Acetivibrio cellulolyticus CD2: one gene and its partner. Each later gene encodes a partner of the first gene's protein in a complex. Links are inferred from orthologs where the notes say so. Each region holds a gene or a part of one and is shown on either strand. Other genes may lie near its edges.

Evidence for each region. Proteins that work in one complex are often made in the same cells at the same time.
Region 2: rplL (region 1) and rplM share a complex: the UniProt entries of both Escherichia coli proteins name them as parts of the 50S ribosomal subunit. The link is inferred for Acetivibrio cellulolyticus CD2 from one-to-one orthologs.

What each region holds. Positions count from the first base shown.
Region 1 is NZ_JH556653.1:590,932-594,112, forward strand. What follows is about bases 1-2,721. They hold rplL (50S ribosomal protein L7/L12), read right to left. Parts: upstream 1,690-2,721; coding sequence 1,312-1,689; downstream 1-1,311. Other genes in these bases: rpoB (DNA-directed RNA polymerase subunit beta), read right to left, coding at 1-584; rplJ (50S ribosomal protein L10), read right to left, coding at 1,742-2,275; rplA (50S ribosomal protein L1), read right to left, coding at 2,526-2,721. Outside these bases: more of rplA, read right to left, coding at 2,722-3,181. UniProt on the Escherichia coli protein: The binding site for several of the GTPase factors involved in protein synthesis (IF-2, EF-Tu, EF-G and RF3). Is thus essential for accurate translation.
Region 2 is NZ_JH556653.1:1,584,910-1,588,460, forward strand. Bases 1-2,964 are described here. They hold rplM (50S ribosomal protein L13), read right to left. Parts: upstream 1,717-2,964; coding sequence 1,285-1,716; downstream 1-1,284. Other genes in these bases: ACECE_RS0208935 (ATP-binding protein), read right to left, coding at 1-653; rpsI (30S ribosomal protein S9), read right to left, coding at 868-1,260; truA (tRNA pseudouridine(38-40) synthase TruA), read right to left, coding at 2,367-2,964. Also shown: more of truA, read right to left, coding at 2,965-3,104; ACECE_RS0208960 (ROK family protein), read right to left, coding at 3,290-3,551. UniProt on the Escherichia coli protein: This protein is one of the early assembly proteins of the 50S ribosomal subunit, although it is not seen to bind rRNA by itself. It is important during the early stages of 50S assembly.

The sequences.
Region 1 (3,181 bases):
AGCAAAACTGTTATAGGAAGCTTTCTTGTTCTATCAATTCTTACAGACATAACATCATTTGAGTCCGTTTCATACTCAAGCCATGCTCCCCTGTTAGGAATGACTGTGTTAGAATACAACTGCTTTCCTATTTTATCAAATTTCATAGCATAGTAAATTCCAGGTGACCTTACCAACTGGCTTACTATAACCCTCTCAGCTCCGTTAATAATAAATGTTCCGTTGTCAGTCATAAGAGGGAAATCTCCCATAAATATTTCCTGCTCTTTGACTTCTCCGGTTTCCTTGTTAATCAGACGCACTTTTACCTTTAATGGAGCAGAGTAAGTTGCATCCCTTTCCTTGCACTCTTCGACACTGTATTTTGGATTGTCGTCAATGGAGTAGTCAACAAAATCTAAAATCAAATTTCCGGTATAGTCAGTAATAGGCGAAACATCTCTAAACACTTCTCTTAATCCATCATCAAGAAATTGAATGTATGAATTTCTCTGGATTTCAATAAGATTCGGCATATCAATGACTTCGTCAATCTTGGAATAACTCATTCTTACGTTTCTTCCCAGTCGCACGGGATGTACCATCAAAAATCACCTCATAATATTAGACTTTTGCAACGGTGCTTTTTAAGCACAAAAGGATTTAATACATACAACCCTTTAGTAACACCTCTTTTAAGTGAATCAAAAGAGTCAAAAGCAGAGGAACTCAACACTCCATAGCTTTTATTTCTTCAAAAGGAAACTATGTATTTTGTGTAACATAATTAAGAAGTTAAGGAATAGCTAAAATATTACTTTGGATTTTTCAAACAGTGTAGCTTATTTGGGTTAAATAAGACTACCCTGCAAAATTATAGCCAAAGTTATATTTTCATCATTCCTAAGTAAATATTAAACGTCCTTTTTTAAAATCTATAAATTAATACAAAGCTTTATGGGCCCTGTAGTATTCAAAAATAATGCAAGTATATTTTTTCATTATGTACATATACTAATCCATATGTAAAATGGTTTGAACATTAAATTATTATTAACAAATATTGTCTCACTTATTCAAGTATGCTATAATTAAATAGTTGTAAAAAACAATTTTCATAAGAAAATTTTGGCACTTCAGTTTGAAATTATAACGCAGTTTATAATTCTAACATAGAAGTATCAACTTGTCAACATAGATGTTATGTATATTTAATATGACATAATTTTACATCAGCTACTAATCTTCTTTTTTACAGAATCTTTAAATAAAAAAATAATTTTAGTATAGTAAAAAGGCCCCTCACTGAGGAGCCTTTTCATTATGCTAAAATTATTTAACTTCTACAGTTGCGCCAACTTCTTTGAATTTAGCAACCATTGCATCAGCATCAGCTTTTGCAACATTTTCTTTAACTGTCTTTGGAGCGCCATCAACGAGGTCTTTTGCTTCTTTAAGTCCAAGACCAGTTATTTCTCTAACAACTTTGATAACTTTGATCTTGTCTGCGCCTGCATCCTTCAATATTACATCGAATTCAGTCTTTTCTTCAGCTGGAGCTGCTGCTGCTGCTGGAGCTGCTGCTACTGCTACTGGAGCTGCTGCTGATACACCAAATTCTTCTTCTAAAGCCTTTACCAATTCTGATAATTCTAATACTGTTAATGCCTTTACCTCTTCAATTAATTTTGTAACTTTTTCACTAGCCATTTTTATATACCTCCATTAATAATTTTAATTTTTTTGATATTTTAGAAATTCTTTAAGCATTTGCCTGTTTCTCAGCAATAGCATTTAATGCTACAACCAAACCTCTGATGTTTCCATTGAGTACATTTACGAAGCCAGTAATTGGCGCTTTCATGCTGCCAAGAGCTTTTGCCACCAATTCTTCCTTCGGTGGTAATGCAGCCAATGCCTTAATTGAATTTTCATCAAATACCTTTCCTTCAACAACACCTGCTTTTATTTGAAGCTTTTCATACTTCTTTGAGTATTCAGCTAAAATCTTTGCAGGAGCTATAACATCATTATCGCTAACAGCCATAGCAGTTGGTCCGTTAAAGTAAGGTTCGAGCTCATTAAGTCCATTTTCGTTTGCTGCAAGTTTAGTCAAAGTATTTTTTACAACAGCATACTCAACTCCAGCTTTTCTCAAAGCATTTCTAAGCTCTGTATCCTGCTCAACTGTGAGTCCTCTATAATCAGCAAAAACTATTGTTTTAGCATTTTTAATCTTATCGGATAACTCACTTACTACGTCCTTCTTTTTTGCAAGAATCTTCTCACTTGGCACTTTTAAGTCCACCTCCTTAAAACTTGATAATATAATATTAGAAATATAAAACCCCTCGTATGCTCATAGACATAGAGGGGTAATCAATCAAATTTACACTCACCTCGGTAGGAAGACCTAAATCAATTACCGCTTGCATTAATCAAGCAACCTACTGTCTATGGCAATTCACTATAAAGTTACAAAGGTTATATTATAACATTATTTCAATTTTGTAAAGACCTTTTTTAAAAACAATGTATTCCAGAAACTATTCTGAAACTTTTTGAGGATTTACCTTTATTCCAGGGCCCATTGTAGATGATACAACAACGCTCTTTAGGTATTGACCCTTTGCAGCAGTAGGCTTTGCTTTTACGATAGCAGTCATCAATGTATGGAAGTTATCGAGAAGCTTTTCTGATCCGAATGATGCTTTTCCGATAGGACAGTGGATAATATTTGTCTTGTCCAATCTGTACTCGATTTTACCTGCTTTAATATCTGCTATTGCCTTTGCTACATCCATTGTTACAGTACCTGCTTTTGGGTTAGGCATAAGGCCTTTAGGACCAAGTACTTTACCAAGTCTACCAACAACACCCATCATGTCTGGTGTTGCAACAACAACATCGAATTCAAACCAGTTGTCATTTTGTATTTTTGCAACCATATCGTCTGCACCAACGTAATCAGCGCCGCCTTGTTCTGCTTCCTTAGCCTTATCGCCTTTCGCGAAAACCAATACACGAACTTTTTTACCTGTTCCGTGAGGAAGTACAACAGCACCTCTAACCTGCTGGTCAGCATGTCTTGAGTCAACCCCAAGTCTGATATGCGCTTCTACCGTTTCATCAAACTTTGCTTTAGCAGTCTTCTGAGCTAAATCCAACGCTTCTGATGGATCATATAACTTCAATCTATCAA
Region 2 (3,551 bases), 990 kb from region 1 along the record:
TTAAAAAGTGACTTAATTTTGCTTGGACCAATGGACATAATTGCACTTTGAAAATCCGTTGCCTTTGTTGCAATAAAATTTACATCTGCTTCTCCGGCAAGTGCCCTTGCAAATAAAGTCTTTCCATTCCCAGGATTCCCTTCAAGCATTATTCCATTTATCTGACGTATACCCTTAGCCCCATACTCTTTAGGATGTTTTAAGATGTCTACGGCCTGAAGCATATCCTTTTTCAATGCCTCCATGCCTGCAACATCTGAAAACCTCGTTTCACTGTGTCGGATTACTTTAAATGCACTCATATAATTTTTCAATTTAAATATCGCAAATATTATAACTCCGAAAAAAAGCACGTTAAAAATTATATCTGTAATTCTAACAATAATTTCATCCATACTTTCTTCATTTTCTACTTTAACTCCGTTAAGGAGTAGAAATTCTTTAAACGAATCCAGCTCTGGATTATCTGTACGGTAATCTGTTTTTTCTCCTTCCAGATAAAACCTTACCTCGTTTTCACCTATTTGCGCAGAAGCTACATCTCCCTTTTCCACATGACTGTAAAAATCCTTATAAGACATATATTCCGCATTATCAGTATTAAAATAGAAAGCTATACCAGCAGCAATGATTGCAAGTATAACTATTGACATAATTACTATCAGTTTCTTCTTCACAATTCTTCACCTTTATTTCTTCTAATTATTCAATACTGCCGTACTACTATTGAATTTCCTATAATTATATCCCAAACTTTTCAACTTGAAAACGAATAATTTTCACCCCAATATATTGATAATTGTCCGTAAAAAACAAAACCCAGAAACCTTGTGATTTCTGGGCCTTGATATTCCATTTTGTAAAAAATTATCTCTTTGAGAACTGTGGCGCTCTTCTTGCTTTCTTGAGACCGTATTTCTTTCTTTCCTTCATTCTTGGGTCTCTAGTGAGGAAGCCAGCCTTCTTTAATACAGGTCTTAACTCTTCATCAGCCTTTAAAAGGGCTCTTGAAATACCGTGTCTTATAGCACCCGCCTGTCCAGTGTAACCTCCACCTATAACTTTGCAGATTACATCGAACTTGCTTCCTGTATCTGTGAGCGCTAATGGCTGCTTAACAATAACTTTCAATGTTTCCAATCCGAAATAAGTATCAAGGTCTCTATCATTTATAGTAACTTTTCCTTCTCCAGGAACAAGTCTAACTCTTGCAATAGATTTTTTTCTTCTTCCAGTTCCGTAGTACTGTACCTTTGCCATAAAATTCTACTCCTCCTTCCTTAATTATAATATTTCGAGTTTTTCAGGTTTTTGAGCCTGATGCTCATGTTCAGTACCTTTGTAAACTTTTAATTTTCTGAACATTGCTCTTCCAAGACTATTATGTGGAAGCATACCCTTAATAGCTATTTCAACAGCTCTTTCAGGTTTTTCCTGCATAAAAATTCTGTACTTGATTTCCTTTAATCCTCCAGGATAAAGTGAATGGTGTCTGTACATCTTCTGCTCCAACTTCTTTCCTGTGAGAAGAACCTTCTCTGCATTCACCACTATTACATGATCACCTGTATCAACATGTGGAGTATACTCAGGTTTATTCTTTCCTCTTAAAATCTTTGCAACTTCGCTAGCCAATCTTCCAAGTGGTTTGCCTTCGGCGTCAACAATGTACCACTTTCTTTGAACTTCATGGTCTTTTGCCATAAAAGTCTTCATTCGAATCCGAACCTCCTTAAAACAATCGTAAAAAATATTTATAAAAATAAACTTTTAGTTCAGTGATTAGTGAACCAAATTTTCGACACTTAATTATTTTAATACAGTCCTAAATTAGTGTCAAGTGTATTTTATTGTTTTTTTAATTTATCTTGTATTTCCTTTGCTTTTTTACCCTTATTTAACCTATACTCTCTTATAATCGTTCGCCATTTCACTTTTTTTACATTACAAATAAAGGCTTCAAACGGTTGCTATCAAAGCGCTTAACATTCTTTTATATCAGCATTACGCAATTCATCAAATTATTAACCTTATACCTACCTTGCAGGCACCAAACTGTAATTATAGTTAGGTTTATACAAAAGCCGACTGGAAAAGGTGGAAAGGCATCATTCCCGTATATAAGATTACCAAACTATATGTCATTACCAGAAATGAGCTTTGTTATGAAGCTGCTTTCTGGGCGAAAACGAAAGCGGATGATATAGTTGGGAGATTAAAGAACATGCTTCCATGGATTATTGTTGGATACTCAAAGGATATAAAGAAGTTGTTTGACTCCGACTTTGAAAATCTCGTTAGACAGGTTGATAATGATTTTAGCTTATATCGTAAAGTATAGACTTACTGATTAAGTTTACCTATCCCTATTCATAGTACACTTCGACAAGATACAATCCCTGAGGCGGGGCTGTCCTTCCAGCCCTTTTCCTGTCACAGCTTTCTATAATGCCAGGAATCTCTTCTGCCTTTATTCTCCCCATTCCAACGTCAACCAGCGTTCCAACCATAATTCTTACCATGTTGTATAAAAAGCCGTCTCCGGATACTTCAAACCAAATGTTATCTTCGGCCCTTGATAGATTTACATCAAAGATTGTCCTTACAGAGGTTTTCACACTGCTTCCCGTTGCCTTGAATGCTGAAAAGTCATGCGTCCCTTTGAAAAAAGGTATAGCCTTTTTCATGCTATCCATATCCAAATTATGAGATACATGATAGGACCTGTTTCTGAATATAGCGGACGGAAAACTTGAGTTATAAATCAAGTATCTGTACTTCTTACCTTTTGCACAATACCTGGCATGAAAATCCATACTTACTTCTTCCGACTTTCTTATAATAATATCTTCGGGAAGCATCCTGTTTAAAGCATACGAAAATCTGTCATGCGGAATATTAGACTTTGTAAAAAAGTTTGCTACTTGCCCATATGCATGAACCCCTTGATCTGTCCTGCTTGAACCGTTAATATTTATTACTTCTCCGGTTAATCCATAGATTGCCTTCTCAACTGTTTCCTGCACTGTTTTGGCATTTGACTGGCTCTGCCAACCGTGATAATTGGTTCCGTCGTATTCAATTATTAACTTGACGTTTTTCATTGTTTTAACCTCTTTCATTTCGTTTATTCCATAAAGCAGGCGCAATTAAAGGACACATATCATGTGCCCCCTAAAAAGCTCTAAGGGGCATTGCCCCTTTCGCTTCAACCTCTTAATGAATAACTGAAATATTAGCCAAATCAAAATTATAGTGTTCCATAACGCAACTTATTTCATTCAATAGTTTACATTTTCCCAAGCATAGCTGCTCCAATTACTCCTGCATCATTTCCCATCAATGCAGTCTTAATTTGTGTCTGTGGAATTTCTTCCCTGCTAAATACCCCTGCGCTGACCAATTCTCTCAGTGGCTTAAGCAGGTACTCACCTTCCTTACAAACTCCACCGCCAATGACGACTACTTCAGGCATAAAGATATTTATAACATTTATAAGTCCTTCAGCTATATATTTTATATACTGTTTAACAACTCTATCGCCAACTTCA